Regions from separate parts of the Massilia sp. LC238 genome, predicted to be linked through region 4. Evidence: predicted binding sites of a transcription regulator. Region 4 holds the regulator's gene; each other region holds the start of a gene.
The links. The regulator sigma-54, encoded in region 4, starts transcription at its own class of promoters, with help from an activator protein. The targets are predictions, from matches to a motif close to TGGCANGNAANCTGCTTT.
Positions count from the first base shown of each region.

Region 1 (4,664 bases), on a different contig from region 4:
ATCAGATGAAAGTGCGCTTCCTGCACAAGAATGCGCAAAATCAAGCCGTATACCAAACTGAGCGTGTCGGCTAATCAGGTGGCCAAGTGGAGGAATCAGCCCTGCATTAGCAGGGCTTTTTTGTTTGTCGCTACTTATCCTGACAAAAACAGGGCTACTCTGACTAGTGCCGGTCTGAAGTCAGAAGGTTAGGGATTGGCTACAAAAAAGCCGTTGATGAAGCAGCGGCTTTTGAAGAAATCAGACATGCGAAGGGGTTCGCCAAAGACCGAACCCTCGGTTCGCAGATCGCAAATTTACGAGCGGCTCCACTTTCGACGCACGATGCCCAGGCCAGCCAAGCCAAGGCCGATCAGCAGGCCGGATGCTGGCTCCGGCACGGGGGCTTCAGCAGCACTAAGCTCAAACGACGTTATGTTGCCATAGTTGCTTCCAATGGAACCGGTTGGGGAATTTTCAAATGAAAAGACGCGGTTGAAAGCCCCACCTGAGGTGGGGTTGTATTGAACCGCTGGGCCACCGGTATTACCCAGTGCCACTATGTCAACGAGCAAGTCACCCTTGGTAGGGTCATAGGAAAAAGCCCCGTTGAACGAAATTGCCGAGTGCACATCTAGGATCCCAGAAAAACTTTTAACCTCGAACACCGAATTGTCTGCGCCCAGATTCGCGTTAAAGTTCGATGCAAGAGAACCCGTTTTATTAGCACCTGTCGACAAACTTATTTGCCACAGATTGTTTGGAGCCCAAGAGGAGGAGTACGAAACAAAGAAGCTTACGCTATTGATCGTCACAGGTGACGTGCCGAAAGCTGAAGCAGAGTACGACTGCTGATAATGGCTGACGCAGGCAAAAGTACAGTCGCCCTCGAGGACCGTACCGCCCGTGATCAGAAGCGGAGTTGCAAAAGAGCCGAAAGATGCGGCGGACAGGGCAAGGGCAACAGCAAGCTTGGACAGTTCGTTTTTCATGATCTATTTTTTGACAAAATTCTACTTCTTGCAATTTTTGTGCCAAAAAAATAAGATGTTAAAAATCAACTACTTGCATAAAAAGAATTTTTCTTTTAGATGGATTCTGTAAAATTTCCCGACAAGATGGGGTGTAGGGCCAAAACAACTCGGAAGGCGTCGGAATAACGTCGGAATGGATCCTATGGACCAAAATAGGCCGAGCGAACCCGGCCAGCTCCTTAGGTCTTCCGGTACGCCAACCCAATGATGAATAGGGTCGTGAGGATCACTAGGTAAGCGCCGCCTACAGGACTGCGCTCTAGGGCAAGGACAAAGCCTGCAGAGGCGGTAACAAGGCCTGACAAGGCGGTGACGAGCCTAGGAGTGATTTTGACTTGCATAGGAAAGCTCCTTGAATGAGTAAGTGCACCTGCGAACGCCGCAGGGCTACAGCTATCTAGACAACGTGTATCACTTTGCCGTGGCCGCGCTGATGATTCCTCTGGTGGGTTTTCCGGCGCTGCGACTAGGCCATGGTGTTGTCACGACGAGAGCGATGAGCGCACTTTTTCATACAGTCACTTCGATTTCCTCTTGTGGTTCTTTCCGCTTGCTGCCTTCTGCACAGGGTTATCCACGAAATCTGTTAATGGATTGCATTCTTGGCAATAGCTCTCAGCCTGGGGCACGCTTCGTGTGTATTTGGTGTACGTTTCGTGCTTGCCTGGTGAACGCTTCGTGGTCGTCAAGGTCAAGGTCGTTGGCCACACTCCAATGCGCTACCCTCCGCCTCAAGGTCGCCATGTTCGATCGAGACCGCCATGTGTTCGACGCCATCCCCTTTGTCTGCGAGGTGTTCGACAACATTCCGTTCGTTTGTGGCAAGTCGAGCGGAAACCTAATAGTTTTGCTAGGGGAATAAGCTGCTGAGATGCCAGTAGTAGGCGAACTGTCCAATGGAAGACACTTGTACCTGGGGGCTGCGAGATCATGCCTGAGGACCGTGACGATCTATCGCATGGAGGTGCCACAGTTCCTTTCAGCGTAATAAGGGAGGAAATATGCAAGTTGCTCCCTGTTTACACAGGTTGCCCCTCGCAGTTCGCTGTTTATGTGATTACAATGGCGTTATGGAAGCACACAGTGCGACTCCTGCTAGAGTGCTCCGTGCACAGCAGGCACTTTTAGGGCGTTTACAGGAAGGGTCACAAATCCTAACGCCCACTAAATAGAGCTGGAAGGTCAACGACCAAAAGCCTGCCGCGCTATCTCTCGCTGGCGGTCGAAATATTCCCCAAGATCGCGTACATCGACAAAAATCTGTCGTCCCTGTTTCCGCGTAGGGAGGGGAAATTTCCCCATGCTGAGCAGATTGTACGCCGTCCCGATTTTAATTCCCATTTCATTACAGGTCTCCTCTAATGTTAAACTGATCTTATTATGTTTCCAGCACAGCATCATGAACGAGTCCATTATGATCCCTTTCTGGAAGTACGGGCGGGCAAAGCGTGAGCAATGGAGGTGAAATAACAATAAATGTTGAGCATATTAGTGAAATGATTTTGCATAGAAATTAAGGTCCAGGCACATGCACACAAATCTACGTTGGATCAGTGTTATAAATCTTGCTGAATCTTATATCGAAGGGCGCATGAATTTTGTTATGGATACAGAAAATCACCCAATAACCATGTTTTTTCGCAAATTCCCAACACAGTTTCAAAGATGTTAATAATCGCTATCTGTTTAAAACGACATATGTTTCGTTTTAATTTAAAACAAGTTAAGTTTTGCATCAGAGAATGCGGTATCGCTAAATATTTCGGCTAAATTTGTAAGAAAAACAGAGAAACTACATTTTCCTGTCCAAAGCCGCCCGAGAAATTTGGTATCGTAATTGCTCAATCTCTTGGAGCTATTACGATGGAAAACGATTTAGATTTTACGAGACCCGAACTCGGATGCTTGATTCGCCATGCGTTTGAAGGCAAAAACTCAGCTCAAGCACTATCTCGACAAGCTCCCGCTCGGACGATCCAGTTTGAAATCCCCGACCTGGAACCTGCACCAATCCAAAAAAATTTCCAAAAACGCAATCTGAACCGGATCAATGCAGCGAAGTCAGCGGCACGGCGAGAAATGCGAGCTAGCGCTGACCATCGACAACTGCATCTGGTTTTTGCTGAGTGTGAAGTCGCGGCCGAGTGATCGCATGAAGCCACAACTGAACAAGCTAACTGCAGACGCATGTACTGAGCAACGAAGCAATGCCAAGTTTGAAAAGGTGCAGAGCCGCAGCACTCGTATCGGCGTTGCCGAGATGCTTCACTTGTACGAATCCGAGCAAACCCGTAAGCTCCTCACGGAGCGTTATGGCTCTGCTTACGAAACAGAAAATGAAATTCTCAAATCCATTCGTCGACAAGACGAGGATGAGCTGAATGCTATACGCCGCGAGGTTGCTAGGCGGGTAGCAATGATAACTAGTGCTGAGGGAAAGATTGCCAACTACATCGACTTAAGCCGACATGAAATTAAGCAACTAGCTGTCTCTTTGGCAGAACTGTATGTCGGCAACCGCGACGAAAAAATAAGCGAGGCACAGAATTTGCTTGGACACAATATCCCCGGTTCCACGCGTGAATCACAATATGCTCGCGTATGTGACGCGTCATTCTGGCGTCGATCACTTACAGTTGCCGTTGAGAGAGGCCGAGAACAATTCTTCCTTCGTCTCGGGAAGCTTGGATTGTCAGACGAACGTTATGCCTCAGATCTAGGCGTTGATGCCAGGGAGCAACAACTCCGGATGCAGCAAAGGTGGATAGAGAACACTGTACTAAGAAAAAAAAATGATGCTGAGATGGGTAGGAATTCCGCGAAAAGCGAAATCCGTTTAGCTGATGTCGTAAAAACGCCAAAGCAAAAATTCGCGAAACTTTACAGTTTCATCAAAGCAATGGAGAAGCTTGCCCAGAAATCGAAACTTCATTCCGCTATGCTGACTATTACACTTGAACCAGAGTGGCATCCGAATCCTCAATACGGAAAAAATACATGGAACGGAAAATCTCCTAGGGCAGCGCATAAGTCGTTCTGTACACGGTGGCAGGCAGTTTTGCGAGATCTTCATCGAATTGGGATTCGCCTTAGCGGTTTCAGGGCAACTGAGCCGCACGGCGATGGGTGTCCTCACTACCATACCTGGTTGATATATCGCCCTGAACACGAAAAAAAAATTTTGCTTACGATAATGCGATACTTCCAACTAAAACTGAAAGTTAGATCGCCAGTTGATGATAAAGAAGCAACCAACGATATTATTTATGAGAACAGAAATGATTTTATTGTAGGAAAATGGAGGGCATGTACAAAAGAAGACGAGGAATCCCAGGTTGAACTTTCTCGAATTGATCCAGCTCGAAGCAAGGCTGCTTCCTATGTAATGAAGTACGTCATGGGTACGCTACCAAAAAGCTTGAAGGATCTCGCTCAAGTAGACAATAAAAAAAATGCTGGGCAGTCTAAGAAAAGTGATGGGATGGCACGCGTTGACACATATCGTGCAATCTGGGGTATGAATCAAGGGCGGCTTTTTGGTGTTGCTAAGTGCTTAAGCGTCTGGGATCAGTTTAGGCGTATGCAGAAACCTCCTGCACATTGGTTTTTGCGAAAATTGTGGGTGATGGCGCGCGGAGGAACCGCAGAAGG
Region 1 covers NZ_JNNN01000081.1:64,456-69,119, forward strand. Annotated here, with positions in the region: gene FG94_RS24465 (hypothetical protein) at 1-74, shown strand, start outside; gene FG94_RS26935 (PEP-CTERM sorting domain-containing protein) at 297-971, opposite strand; gene FG94_RS27740 (hypothetical protein) at 2,877-3,161, shown strand; gene FG94_RS26940 (replication endonuclease) at 3,166-4,664, shown strand, end outside.
Region 1: FG94_RS26935 (PEP-CTERM sorting domain-containing protein) is a predicted target of sigma-54. The motif match lies at 999-1,016, and genes of this name have one in related genera.

Region 2 (4,664 bases), on a different contig from region 4:
ACCGACCTCCCCCTCGACGTGGAGAGCTTCCGCATCTCGCCGGCAGGCGACCGCCTGGCGATGAGCCTGTCGGTCTTCCGCGACTGCGCGGATCTCGCCTGCACCACACAGCGCCTTGACGCGAAGGACAAGGACAAGACCAGCGGCAAGTTGTATGACCGCCTGTTCGTCCGTCATTGGGACACCTGGAAGGACGGACGCAACAACGTGCTGTTCTCGGCGCCGCTCGACAGCGCCGGCAAGGCGGGCGGCGTGCCGGTCGCGCTATCGGGCTCGCTCGACGGCGACGTGCCCTCGAAACCCTTCGGCGACCGCGAAGAGTTCCGCTTCAGCCCGGACGGCAAGACCATCGTGTTCGCAGCCCGCATTGCCGGCAAGACCGAGGCCTGGTCGACCAACTTCGACCTGTACACCGTGCCGTCCGCGGGCGGCGTCCCGCGCAACCTCACGGCCGACAACCTAGCCTGGGATACCAAGGGCGTGTTTTCGCCTGACGGGAAAACCCTTGCCTACCTGGCGATGGCGCGTCCCGGCTTCGAGGCGGACCGCTACCAGGTGATGCTGATGGATGTGGCGAGCGGCGCAAAGCGCACGCTGGCTGCCGACTGGGACCGCTCCGCCGGCAGCCTGCACTGGCGTGCCGACGGCAAGGCCCTGATCGTCGATGCCGAAGACCTGGGCCAGCACCGGCTGTTCTCGGTCGAGGTCGCGAGCGGCAAGGTGACGGCGCTGACCGACAAGGGCGCGGTCGGCGCCTTCGACGTGCGCGGCAATACGGTGGTCTATACCCAGGCCAACCTGGCCTCCGGCGCGCAGCTGTTCGCCATGCAGCCCGGCGGCCGGCCAAGGCAGCTGACCAGGCTGAACGCCGAGCGCCTGGCCGACGTGCGCTGGGGCGATTACGAGCAGTTCAGCTTTGCCGGGGCCAATGGCGAGACGGTGTACGGGCACGTGATGAAACCCTGGAATGCCGAACCGGGCAAGAAGTACCCGATCGCTTTCCTGGTGCACGGCGGGCCGCAGGGCAGCTTCGGCAACGGCTGGAGCTATCGCTGGAATCCCCAGGTGTATGCGGGCGCGGGCTATGCCACCGTGTTCATCGACTTCCATGGCTCGACCGGTTACGGCCAGAAATTCACCGATTCAATCAGCGGCGACTGGGGTGGCAAGCCGCTGGTGGACCTGCAGAAGGGACTGGACGCGGCCGTGAAGAAGTTCCCATGGCTCGACCGCGAACGCAGTTGCGCCCTGGGCGCGTCCTACGGCGGCTACATGATGAACTGGATCGCGGGGAACTGGAACGACGGCTTCCGCTGCCTGGTCAACCACGACGGCGTGTTCGACAGCCGCGGCATGGCCTACTCGACCGAGGAACAGTGGTTCACGGACTGGGAAAACGGCGGCGCCTATTTCGCGGCGCCCGACAATCACGAGCGCTTCAATCCGGTCCACCACGTGAACAAGTGGAAGACGCCGATGCTGGTGATCCAGGGCGACCTCGATTTCCGCATCCCGACGGCGCAGGCCCTGTCCACCTTCACCGCGCTGCAGCGCAAGGGCATCGACAGCCAACTGCTGGTGTTCCCGGACGAGAACCACTGGGTGCTCAAGCCGGCGAACTCGGTGCAGTGGCATCATACGGTGATGAAGTGGCTGGATCGCTACCTGAAGAAGTAATGCTGTAAACGAAAAAGAGACCGCCGTGGCGGTCTCTTCGAACGATCGCCATCGCGATCGTTCCCATGCTGCGTGGAGGTTATTCGGTCGGGGTGGTGGCCAGATCGCAACCTGCCGGCTTGTAGTCATCCTTCGAGAAGCCTTCAGTCTTGCATTCGTAAGTACCGGTAGCGGTGCGATTCAGCAGGATCTTTGCGGTGCCTTGGGTACCGATACGGCCCGGGCTTTCGATGGTGCAGGTCAGGGCAGCGCCGGCGCCGGTGTCGCCAGGCACGCCGGCTTCGATGGTGGTGCAGTTGCCGGTCTTCTCAGCCAGGCCAGCCTTGGCCAGGTACTGCGCTTCAGTCGTTGCGCTGCCTTCAACGAAAGCCATTTCGTAACCGGTCTTGCCCGCTGCGATGTCGGCATAGGCAGCAGCTGCCTTGCCCTTGGCAATGTAGTCCTGGTAGGCCGGGATTGCCACGGCAGCCAGGATACCGATGATCGCGACGACGATCATCAGTTCGATCAGGGTGAAACCGCCTTCAGCTTTTTTGGTTTGCATTTGCTTGATGTTCATTTCTATCTCTCCAGGGTGGTGTTTCGGGTAATTGGGTTACTGCTTGTTGCCACGCTTTCCTATATGCAAGGCGTGTGCCAGCCCGAAAAATGCTGATTTTATTAGCAGGGAGATAAGGAAACGTCGTGCCAGGACAGGTTTTGGCTTGAGCAGTGACAAAATTTGTCACTTGAGCTCAGCAATTTTTGTCAGCTGGACAGTTTATGGAACGTAATTTGTCATGCATACCAAGGGCGCTCGTCATGGCATGCCAAAAATTTACCGAGTGGTAAAAAAAACGGGGAGCTCACGCTCCCCATTTTCGTCGACCTTGAACTGCTCAGATTACAGCATGGCCTTCAGCAGGCGCGCCATTTCCGACGGGTTCTTGGTGACCTTGATGCCGCAGGCTTCCATGATTTCCAGCTTGGCTTGCGCGGTATCGGCGCCGCCCGAGATCAGCGCGCCGGCGTGGCCCATGCGCTTGCCCGGAGGCGCGGTGACGCCAGCGATGAAGCCGACGACCGGCTTCTTCATGTTGTCCTTGATCCACTGAGCAGCGTTCGCCTCGTCCGGGCCGCCGATCTCACCGATCATGATGACCGCGTCGGTGTCAGGATCGTCGTTGAACATGCGCATCACGTCGATGTGCTTCAGACCGTTGATCGGGTCGCCGCCGATGCCGACTGCCGACGACTGGCCCAGGCCCAGGGCGGTCAGCTGGCCGACTGCTTCATAGGTCAGGGTGCCCGAGCGCGACACGACGCCGATACGGCCCTTCTTGTGGATGTGACCCGGCATGATGCCGATCTTGATCTCGTCCGGGGTGATCAGGCCTGGGCAGTTCGGGCCCAGCAGCAGGGTCTTGGAGCCGGCCTTGGCCATGCGATCCTTGACTTCCATCATGTCACGGACAGGGATGCCTTCGGTGATGCAGATTGCCAGGTCCAGCTCGGCTTCAACGGCTTCCCAGATGGCGGCGGCTGCGCCTGCCGGCGGAACGTAGATCACCGACACGGTAGCGCCGGTTTCCGACTTGGCTTCCTTGACCGATGCGTAGATCGGGATGCCTTCGAAATCTTCGCCGGCTTTCTTCGGGTTCACGCCTGCCACGAAGGCTTCACGGCCGTTCGCGTAGTCGCGGCACATGCGGGTGTGGAACTGGCCGGTCTTGCCGGTGATACCTTGGGTGATGACTTTGGTGTCTTTGTTAATCAGAATCGACATTTTTATTTCCTTCGCGAATTAGGCTTGGCCAGCGGCAGCGGCAACGACCTGCTTCGCTGCGTCTTCCATGGTGTCGGCGGAGATGATTGGCAGGCCCGAATCGGCCAGCATCTTCTTGCCCAGGTCTTCGTTGGTGCCCTTCATGCGGACGACCAGCGGCACTTGCAGCGACACGGCCTTCGATGCGGTGATGACGCCTTCGGCGATCACGTCGCAGCGCATGATGCCGCCGAAGATGTTGACCAGGATGGCTTTCAGGCCCGGGTTCTTCAGCATGATCTTGAATGCTTCGGTGACCTTCTCTGCGGTCGCACCGCCGCCCACGTCCAGGAAGTTGGCCGGCTCGCCGCCGAACAGCTTGATGGTGTCCATGGTGGCCATGGCCAGGCCGGCGCCGTTCACCAGGCAGCCGATGTTGCCGTCCAGCGAGATGTAGGCCAGGTCGAACTTCGATGCTTCGACTTCAGCCGGATCTTCTTCGTCCAGGTCGCGGTAGGCGACGATTTCCGGGTGACGGAACAGGGCGTTCGAGTCGAAGTTGAACTTGGCGTCCAGGGCGATGACCTTGCCCGAACCGGTCAGGATCAGCGGGTTGATTTCGGCCAGCGATGCGTCGGTTTCCCAGTAAGCCTTGTACAGGCCTTGCAGGTTGGTGCGCGCGTCGACGATCGACGCTTCCGGCACGCCGATCTTGCGGGCGACGTCGTCGGCCTGCTCATCGGTCAGGCCGACCGACGGTTCGATCACGACGTTGTGGATCTTTTCCGGGTTGCTGTGCGCGACTTCTTCGATGTCCATGCCGCCTTCCGACGAGGCCATCAGCACGACCTTCTGGGTGACGCGGTCGGTGACCAGGGAAACGTACAGTTCCTTCTTGATGTCAGCGCCTTCTTCGATCAGCAGGCGGCGGACTTTCTGGCCTTCCGGGCTGGTCTGGTGCGTGATCAGCTGCATGCCCATGATCTGGTCGGCGTATTCCTTGACCTGTTCCAGCGACTTGGCAACCTTGACGCCGCCGCCCTTGCCGCGGCCGCCTGCGTGGATCTGCGCCTTGACGACCCAGACCGGGCCGCCCAGCTCTTCAGCTGCCTTCACGGCCTCTTCCACGTTCATGCACGGAATGCCGCGCGGAACGGTCACTCCGAATTTTCGGAGGATTTCTTTGCCCTGATACTCATGGATTTTCATGCTGGCTTCCCTTCTTATCTATGTACTGAATGAG
Region 2 covers NZ_JNNN01000053.1:178,431-183,094, forward strand. Annotated here, with positions in the region: gene FG94_RS15130 (S9 family peptidase) at 1-1,677, shown strand, start outside; gene FG94_RS28265 (pilin) at 1,757-2,221, opposite strand; gene sucD (succinate--CoA ligase subunit alpha) at 2,561-3,442, opposite strand; gene sucC (ADP-forming succinate--CoA ligase subunit beta) at 3,461-4,630, opposite strand.
Region 2: FG94_RS28265 (pilin) is a predicted target of sigma-54. The motif match lies at 2,299-2,316, and genes of this name have one in related genera.

Region 3 (4,664 bases), on a different contig from region 4:
CAAGGGCGTCGGTTTTCTTCCCGCGCTGATGCTGATACCGCTGGCGATCTGGCGCCGCCCCGTCACCGCATCCGGGCAGCAGGTCTGGTGCATGCGCACGTGGTGGGGACCAACCCTGATGCTGGGCACGCTGGCGCTATGGCTGGTGCCGATGTGGGTGGCGGTCGAACGCATCCAAAGTCCGGAGCTATTGGCCTATCGCGACAACATTCTGCTCAGGCAAACCGCTGAACGCTATGCCAATGCATGGCATCACATAAAGCCATGGCACTACTACCTGTCGACTGCACTGCCCAGCATGTGGTTTCCGCTGGTCGTGCTGTTCCTGCTGCAGATCCGCAGCATCAGGAAGCTGTGGCCGTCCAGCGTGGCACTGCGCGTACTGCTGAGTTGGGTTGCGCTAGTGTTGCTCTTCTTTTCCATCAGTCCTGGCAAGCGCGAGGTCTACATCCTGCCGGCGCTACCAATGTCTGCCCTGGCACTCGCCTACGTCTGGGAACAAGCGCCGGAGAAAGGGCGCCGCACCGCGTCTCTTCTGTTACGGGGAGCGCTCGCGGTGGTTGGCCTGCTGCTGATGTTGCTGGCAGCGATGGCGCTGTTTGCTCCGGATCGCCTGCATCACCGAGCGGACGACTACGCCGACGCCATCGCCGCTCTGGCTCCAGGTCTGCTGATACTGGGATTGGCGCTGTCCAGCATCGTCTGGCTGTTGCGCAAACGCGCCTTGTTCGAACAGCTCGCCCTAGCCAGCTTGCTGACCTGGCTGTTCATTTCTTTCTGGCTGTGGCCCTCCCTCAACACACACCGGACGCCGCGCGCAGTCATGCAAGAACTCGAACAGAGCCTTGCACCTGAAGCGGAAGTCGGCATGCTCGAGTTCAAGGAACAGTTCCTGTTGTTTGCAAGCCGACCCCTGGTCCATTTCAGCTACCTGGCACCGCTACCCCAGCAGGAATGGAATGCCTGGCGCTGGATTCGCTCAGCTCCGAATCGCGTGCTGCTGCTCCCCGATAATCTAGCGCTACAGTGCTTCGATCTGACGAAGAAACGCGTTCTTGGCGAAGCCCATCGCCGCAACTGGGTCTTGCTCGATGCCTCGGCCGCACGTGAAAGCTGCGGCAGGGCTGTTGACCGCGTACCCTACCGCTACGTACCCGTGAAGAAAGACATCCTATTATCAAACTAGTCAGAACTGCGAGCACTACGCACTCGTAACCGACGCTGCCAGCTTCATCGGCGTCCATTTGACGTGGTTGTATCGACAGCTATTTGCTTGTATTTGACTTTGTAAGTAGATCGTACGTTACGATCACCTTGTTCACTGTCGCTGTATCAAATGTCTGCTTCGGGTCGGTTGCAGCCTTTGTGACAGTCCGCGATTTTTCCGCCCTGACGACCTGCTATGCTGAGCAGAACGGCCGCCTTCGGCCAAAAGCGGACGTTTATGGTGTAGCCTGATACTCTCTTGAAGTCCTAGGCGGTTCGGAATGCGAGTTTGCTCTGTCAACAGATGCCGCAACAATTCGTCATGCATACGCGGCTTCTCAACATAGCTGAAATGCTTCTACCCGGTTACGTCCGTTACGCTTCGCTTCGTACATCATCTTGTCAGCACTCGAGATGAGATCGTGCAGGGTATAGCTAGTGGCCATCTGGCCAAAATGTGCTGTGGAGATGCCGAAGCTAGCAGTGGCACGCACTACATTACCATTTTCCAACGACGGGATCTGCATCATGGCAAACGCGGAGCGCAAGCGTTCTGAAAGATGTTGACCACCATCGAGATCGGTCGATGGCAAGATCAGCAAAAACTCTTCCCCACCATAGCGCACGATGCTGTCAAACTGATCGCGCGTCATCTGCTTCAGCAAATCGGCAAAGGCACGCAGTACAGCGTCTCCGTCGGCATGGCCATGAGTGTCATTAATGCGTTTGAAATGATCGATATCACACAATACAACGGTCAGGTTCTGGCTAAGACGTTGGGCCCTTGCCAGCTCTGTTGGCATTAAGTGTTCGTGCAGGTAACGTCGGTTAAAGCAGCCGGTGAGGTGGTCGCGGTCGGCAGCGTCCTTAAGCACTAGCTGCGCGCGAAACTCCTCACGTGATACGGTATTGAAACGGCGGGCCGCCACGGCGCCAAAGGCGTTCGCCAGAATCAGCAGAAGGCTCATTGTCAGTATGTCTGCCGGCAGCATATTGGCGGCTTGCCAGGCCAGCATCAAGAACGCAGCCGTCGAGCAAATTGCAAGTATTAGCGCGTAAGTCAGCCGGTTCGGTATATACAGATAAATCACAATCAACATAATCGCAAGTGACATCGCGTGCCAGTGAAACTCCGCTGGGCGATGCGCAGCAATCACCATGAAACACGTGAGCGCGACTATTTCTGCAATCGTCGCAGCGCGTCGTGTTGCTCGAACTGTCAACGGGTGTCGGTAAGCGAACCAGGCACAGGTGCCCGCCGTTACGCCGACCGCCATGCGGATGCCGAACAGGGTCATCGTATTAGGGCCTAGCCCAAGGGCCGCAACATCGGTTACAAAGAAGAGCAGATAGAACAGAGTACAGAAAGTTAGGGTAAATCCCAGCAGTGAACGTGTCTGGGCTAACCTGTACTCGAGAAACGCAGTCTCGGTGGTAGGGTTCGCGAACTCTCCAGTTAATGATTTAATTTGCATATTAGGTTAGCAGTGCTTAAGCGCTACAGGAACTTTAGCATTACATTTTGACATCAATCTTGCCCAACCTAAAGCTTTTTCCGGCAGGTCTGTCTGCTTTCAAGCTAGCCTCAGTAGCAGGCGCAATTTGACGGGTCAGGTAGGTTCGGCTGCTGGCGATGTCATGAGCAAAACTGCCAACAATGAACGCGTCGCTGAGGTTAAGGCCCCAGCAATCACTATTGACATATCCAAGAGGAATTAACATTTCCATGTCGGAAATCTTTACACCTGTCAGTTTCTTACAGTGTTACCAACGGTTTCTCCACTCTAGAGCCTTGTTTTTGGCACGGAAATTGCTTAATACGGACAGTGTAATTTTCAAACCAAAACAGGGAATCCAATATGAAACAATTTGTCAAATCTGCTCTCGCTACGGCCGCGTTTGTATTCACTAGCGTGGCATGTGCTGCTCCCATCACCACGACCATCGATACGACCTTCACGCATCAAGGCGGCTCAAACACCATTGATGTAAATTCGTTTTACGACGTAAACTTCAACCTGACCCTCACGCCATACTTGTACCGCCCGTCAATCGACACCGTCACGTCGGCAGAGCTTCTGTTCCGGTTCAAAGATACTGGTCCAGACAACAAGAACAACCCCAACAACGAGAATTTCACGATCAAGATCGGGAGTGATTTGCTCGGCAGCAGCGGCGGCATCATCAATATCGTCAACAACGGCGCGGACTTTCCATTCTCGATTACAAATACGACGTCTTTGACTAACTTCAGCGATACCGGCCTTTTGTCGCTGCGGATTTCGACGACTAGCGGTTCTTTCCAGTTTGTGAGCGCGAACTTAAAAGCCAATGTCAACGTGGGTGAAGGTTCGAGTTCTGAAGTTCCGGAACCGCTTGCGGTTGCCTTACTGGGGATTGGCGTGGCCGGTATCGCAGCAAGCCGCCGTCGCAAGATATAAGTCTTGACCAGGCTCTGCATGCTTCTAGAGCTTCAGAGCCTGTTCCCTCAGTCATGGTGGCCTATATGATGTTTTGGACAGGCACTTTGCCAATGCCAACTGAGCCATGATTCTCGTGACTGACTAGCTCAGACCGTCCAGCTTTAAGATCTAGGCCTATGCACACGGCAGTCTCGATCAACCGGCCGCGCTTTTTGGCTTTAGGCTAGGGTTGGGCCAGTCTTGCCTAAATACGCTCCACCAGCAAGTCCCCTCCATATTGAACCACTTGGCCTAGTCTGGCAAAGCTATTTGCCCTAGCGCCGACGTCAGGTCTATCTTTCCGAGTTGAGCTGTTCGATAGTAGTTGTTGAGAGCGACAGCACTCCCGAATTGATTACGTCTGCTTTGGGTCGATAGCGGACGTACGCAGGCTCAGTCAGAGCACTAACATGGCGTCCGTGTTTTTAGACGGACTGATGCCATGGCCCGCGCACTTCTTTCCGAAGACCTGTGGTCCCTTATAGCAGCTCATCTTCCAACCCATCGCTCATCGCCGAAAGGCGGCCGCCCGCGAATCGATGATCGCGCGGCCCTGACTGGAATTCTGTTTGTTCTCAAAACTGGAATACCATGGGAGTACCTGCCGCGCGAACTCGGCTGCGGCAGCGGCACGACATGCTGGCGTCGCCTTCACGAATGGATGCTAGCCGGCGTTTGGCAGCGCATCCACGAGGCGATTCTTCAACGGCTCCGAGAGCACGACCAGATCATATGGGATCGAGCTTGCGTTGACGCTGCAGCCGTACCGGCACCTGCTGGAGGCGAGGACACAGGCCGAAATCCAACCGATCGCGGCAAACTCGGCTGCAAACGCCATTTGCTGGTGGATGAGCGTGGGCTTCCCCTAGTGGCCCAGATCTCGGGCGCGCAGGTGCACGACTCTCGTTTCCTCATCCGGTTGGTAGAGTCAATCCCGGCAGTTAAGGGCCTGGCAGGCCGTGCCCGCAAACGCCCAGGTAAGCTGCATGCGGATCG
Region 3 covers NZ_JNNN01000081.1:91,273-95,936, forward strand. Annotated here, with positions in the region: gene FG94_RS24540 (glycosyltransferase family 39 protein) at 1-1,186, shown strand, start outside; gene FG94_RS24545 (GGDEF domain-containing protein) at 1,545-2,504, opposite strand; gene FG94_RS27540 (hypothetical protein) at 2,722-2,934, opposite strand; gene FG94_RS24550 (PEP-CTERM sorting domain-containing protein) at 3,066-3,647, shown strand; partial or broken gene FG94_RS26960 (IS5 family transposase) at 4,111-4,664, shown strand, end outside.
Region 3: FG94_RS24550 (PEP-CTERM sorting domain-containing protein) is a predicted target of sigma-54. The motif match lies at 3,006-3,023, and genes of this name have one in related genera.

Region 4 (4,664 bases):
TATCGGTCATGATGGTATTCTGTGATCGAAAAGACATGCATTCTACAGAACATTTGTACAAACGGAAGCGTAGAAAAGTAACAGGTATTGTACAAAAGCAAAAAGGGCGTCCCCTCAGACGCCCTTGCTGTGTTTTGCGGCTACCCGTAATAGTTACGCGGCAGCGGCTTCTCCGTTGTCCGGAAGGCGCTTGTGCGCCACGTGATTATGATTTTGCAGCATGGATTTGTGTTTCAGAACCTGCCTGTCCAACCTGTCCATCAAGGTGTCGATGGCCGCATACAGATCTTGCGCAGCACTCGCCACATGCAGAATCTTGCCCGATACCTGTAGGTTGATCTCGGCCTTTTGCCGTTTTTCTTTTTCAGTGAGGTTATCGATGGCGAGGAACACGTGGGTGTCGATCACGTGGTCGAAATGGCGGGTGATGCGCTCGAGCTTATTCTGAACGTATTCACGGATGGCGGGTGTGACTTCGAGATGGTGGCCGCTGATTGTGAGGTTCATACACACTCCTTTGGGAAGGTGCCCTGCCCGCGCCACAAGGTGAGAGTGGGCAGTGCTTTACAGGGATTTACGGAGGCTGACGGGAGGAATCTTGAGCGCTTCGCGGTATTTGGCAACCGTCCGGCGCGCAATGACCATACCTTGTTCCCCGAGCATCTCCGCGATCTTGCTGTCGGATAGAGGATTCCTAGGGTCTTCTGCTCCTGTCAATTGCGCAATAAGCGCGCGGATCGCCGTCGAGGAGGCTTCTCCCCCCGCTTCGGTGGCGACGTGGCTTCCGAAGAAGTACTTCAGCTCGAACATGCCGTGCGGGGTCAGCATGTATTTCTGCGTGGTTACACGCGAGATCGTGCTCTCGTGTAGGCCTAGTGTATCAGCTATCTCACGCAAAACAAGAGGGCGCATGGCAACCGCGCCGTGGCTGAAAAAGTTGCGCTGGCGCTCGACGATTGCCTCGGCAACACGCAGGATCGTGTCGAAGCGCTGGCGCATGTTCTTGATGAGCCACTTGGCTTCCTGCAGCTGCGCGCCCATCTGGCTTTCGCTTTTGCCCTGCTTGAGCAGGTTCGCGTACAGGCTGTTCACGCGCAGCTTCGGCATCACTTCCGGGTTCAGCGAGACGGCCCAGCCGTCCTTGGCGCGGCGCACGATCACGTCCGGCACCACGTAGTCGGACGTGCCCGAGCCGAAGGCCGCGCCGGGATGTGGATTGCATTGGCGGACCACGGCCTGCACTTCGCGCAGGTCTTCGTCGTCGCAGTCGAGCGCCTTTTTCAGCTTGGTGTATTCGCGCTGCGCGAACCAGGTCAGGTAGCCTTCGACGATCTTCAAGGCGAGGCGCCGCGTCACCAGGGGCACGCCCGGCATGCGGCGGATCTGCAGGGCCAGGCATTCGGCCGCGCTGCGCGCGCCCACGCCCACCGGGTCCAGGCTCTGCACCAGCGCCAGCGCGCAGCGCAGCTCGTCCATCTCGATCTCGAGTTCTGCCGGCAGGCGCGCATGGATGTCGTCGAGCGGCTCTTCCAGGTAGCCGTTGTCGTCGAGCGCATCGATCACCAGCTCGGCCAGCGCGCGGTCGCGCAGGCTGCAGCAGCTCAGGCGGATCTGTTCCGTCAGGTGCTCGCGCAGCGTGATGCCGTCGGCTTCCAGCTGCGGACGGCCGTCCTCGTCGTCGCCGCTGCGCGCGCCGCCGCCTTCGCCGCCCCAATCCGCATCGGCATCGCCACGCTCCCCATGGTCTTCGCCGTCCGCGCCCTCGGGCTCGGCCTTCGCGCCCTCCTGCCCTTCCTGCCCCGGCTGGGGCGCCGGCGCTTCGCCATTCGCCGGCGCGGTATTGATCGCGCCGTCCGCCAGCAGCCGCACCGAGCGGTCGAGCGGATCGTCGAGCCGTTCGAGCAGCGGGTTGTCGTGCAGGATCTGCTCGATCTCCTGGTGCAGTTCGAGCGTGGAGAGCTGCAGCAGGCGGATCGACTGCTGCAGCTGCGGCGTGAGCGCCAGGTGCTGCGAAGTGCGTAGCTGGAGAGACTGTTTCATGCCTGGTGCTCTTGATTACATCCTGAAGTGCTCGCCGAGGTACACGCGCCGCACGGATTCGTTGGCGATGATGTCGTCAGGGCGGCCCGAGGCCAGCACCGCCCCCTGGTTGATGATGTAGGCGCGGTCGCAGATGCCGAGCGTCTCGCGCACGTTGTGGTCGGTGATCAGGACGCCGATGTTGCGCTCCTTCAGGAAGCGCACGATGCGCTGGATCTCGATCACCGCGATCGGGTCGACGCCGGCGAAGGGTTCGTCGAGCAGCACGAAGCGCGGGTTGGTCGCGAGCGCGCGCGCGATCTCGACGCGGCGCCGTTCGCCGCCCGACAGCGACAGCGCCGGGTTCTCGCGCAGCTTCTCGATCTGCAGTTCGGCCAGCAGGGTGTCGAGGCGCTCGCTGATCTGGTCGCGGGTGAGCGGCTTGCCGTCCACGCGCTGCAGCTCCAGCACGGCGCGGATGTTCTCCTCCACCGTCAGCTTGCGGAACACCGAGGCTTCCTGCGGCAGGTAGGACAGGCCCAGCACCGCACGGCGGTGGATCGGCAGGCTCGAGATGTCGGTGCCGTTGATGTCGATGGTGCCGGCGTCCGAGGGCACCAGGCCGACGATCATGTAGAAGGAGGTGGTCTTGCCGGCGCCGTTGGGGCCGAGCAGACCCACCACTTCGCCGCACTCGACCTGCAGCGACACGTCGCGCACCACCAGGCGCTTGCCGTAGCTCTTCTGCAGGCCCTTGACGATCAGGGTGCTGCAGCCTTCGACCGCGGTCGCCGCTGCGTCGGTACTTGCGCTCATGGCTGCCGTCATTGCTTCGCACCTTCGGCTGGCGCCGTGGTACGGCGCGGCGCGATGATCAGGGTGCCGCGGCCGCCGCCCACCTTGCTCTGGCCGGTAGGATCGTTGCGCACCTGCGCGACCTCGCGGCGGTTGTCGTAGGAGATGAAGGGACCCTTGATCTCGTTGGTCATGCGGCCGCCCTCCAGCTCGCGCACTTCGGCGCTGGTGAACAGCTTGACCAGTTCGGCGCGCTCGTCGTATTCGATGCGCTGGGCCTGGCCTTCGACCCACAGGTCGGGACCGCCGTCGCGTTTCTGGCGGAAAGTCGCCAGCTTGCCGTTGTTGGCGGTCAGGGTCACGCTCATGTAGCCCTCCGGCGTTTCCTTCACCAGGGCGCGGTCGGATTTCAGCACCAGGGTGCCGCGCGTGAGCACGACGTTGCCGGTCAGGATGCGGGTCTGCGTGACCTCGTCGACGTCGAGGGAATCGAAGTTGATCACGGCCTGCTTGAGCGAATCGGCACGCTCGGCCGAGGCGCCGAAGGCGGCCAGGCTGAGGAATACGGCAGCGATGATTTTTTTCATGTTCTTGCTTTGTCCTGGGTTGACGCGGCGCTACTGCCGCTGCGCGCGTGGCGGATAGACGATCTGGCCGCGGCTGGCCAGGTGCAGCTTCTGGGTCGCGTTGTTGGCCACCATGCCGGTGCCGGTCACGGTGGCGGCCCCCAGCTGCATCTCGATCGGCCGGTCGGTCTTGAGGATTTCTTCGTCGGGCAGCACGGTCAGCGCCTGCGTCTGCACGCGCAGCGCTTCGCTGGTCGGCGTGGCCGGGCGCTGGATGTCGACGTTGCCGAGCAGTTCGACGCGGTGCTCTTCATGGTAGAGCTGGGCGCGGTTGGCGACGATGGTCATGCGCGGCCGGCCGGGCGTCATGCCCTGCATCACCGGCGCCTCGACCTGGGACACGTCGTTCAGCGGCGTATGCGCCAGGCGCTTGCCCGACACCACGTAGCTCGGCTTGCCCTCTTCCGTCATGCGCACGAAGGAGAAGTTCTCGACGATGTAGTCCGGCTCGTCCCCCGGCCCGCCGAGGCGGGCGCCGGCGTCCTCCTGCTCCATCACCTGCACCAGCCAGAAGCTGCCGAAGGCGCAGAAGGTCGCGATCATCATGATCGTCAGGAGCTTCCAGCGGTGGGCGGTGCGCTTGTAGGTGACCATGTCGTGTCCCGTGTCCGATATCGCCGTGTTACGCGAAATACGGCGCCAGCGCCTGTTCGTAGGTGCCCTGCGCGCGCATGACGAGGTCGCAGACCTCGCGCACGGCGCCGCGCCCGCCCGCATTCTTCGTGACGTAGTGGGCGCGGTGCTGCACTTCCGGGTGGCCCGAGGGCACGGTGACGGCGAAGCCGACGCGGGTGAACAGCGGCAGGTCGATCACGTCGTCGCCGATGTAGCCGCATTCCTCCGGCGTGACGCCGGTGGCGGCAAGCAGCTCGGCGAAGCCGACGCGCTTGTCGTGGATGCCCTGGTAGACGTGGGAGATGCCGAGGTCGGCGGCGCGCTTGACAACGATCGGCGACTTGCGCGCGCTGATGATGGCGGTCTTGACGCCGGTCTTGTTCAGCAGCTGGATGCCGAGGCCGTCGAGCACGTTGAAGGTCTTGGTGACTTCGCCGTCCGGGCTGTAGGTGAGGCTGCCGTCGGTGAGCACGCCGTCGACGTCGAAGATCATCACTTTGACGCGCGCCGCGCGCTGCATGAATTCGGTTGGCGTCATCAGATCACCTTGGCGCGGGTCAGGTCGTGGATGTGCAGTGCGCCGACCAGGCGGTCTTCACCATCGACGAC
Region 4 covers NZ_JNNN01000030.1:171,800-176,463, forward strand. Annotated here, with positions in the region: gene FG94_RS06730 (enoyl-CoA hydratase/isomerase family protein) at 1-10, opposite strand, end outside; gene hpf (ribosome hibernation-promoting factor, HPF/YfiA family) at 154-507, opposite strand; gene FG94_RS06740 (RNA polymerase factor sigma-54) at 565-2,040, opposite strand; gene lptB (LPS export ABC transporter ATP-binding protein) at 2,056-2,835, opposite strand; gene lptA (lipopolysaccharide transport periplasmic protein LptA) at 2,844-3,401, opposite strand; gene lptC (LPS export ABC transporter periplasmic protein LptC) at 3,432-4,034, opposite strand; gene FG94_RS06760 (HAD family hydrolase) at 4,063-4,593, opposite strand; gene FG94_RS06765 (SIS domain-containing protein) at 4,593-4,664, opposite strand, start outside.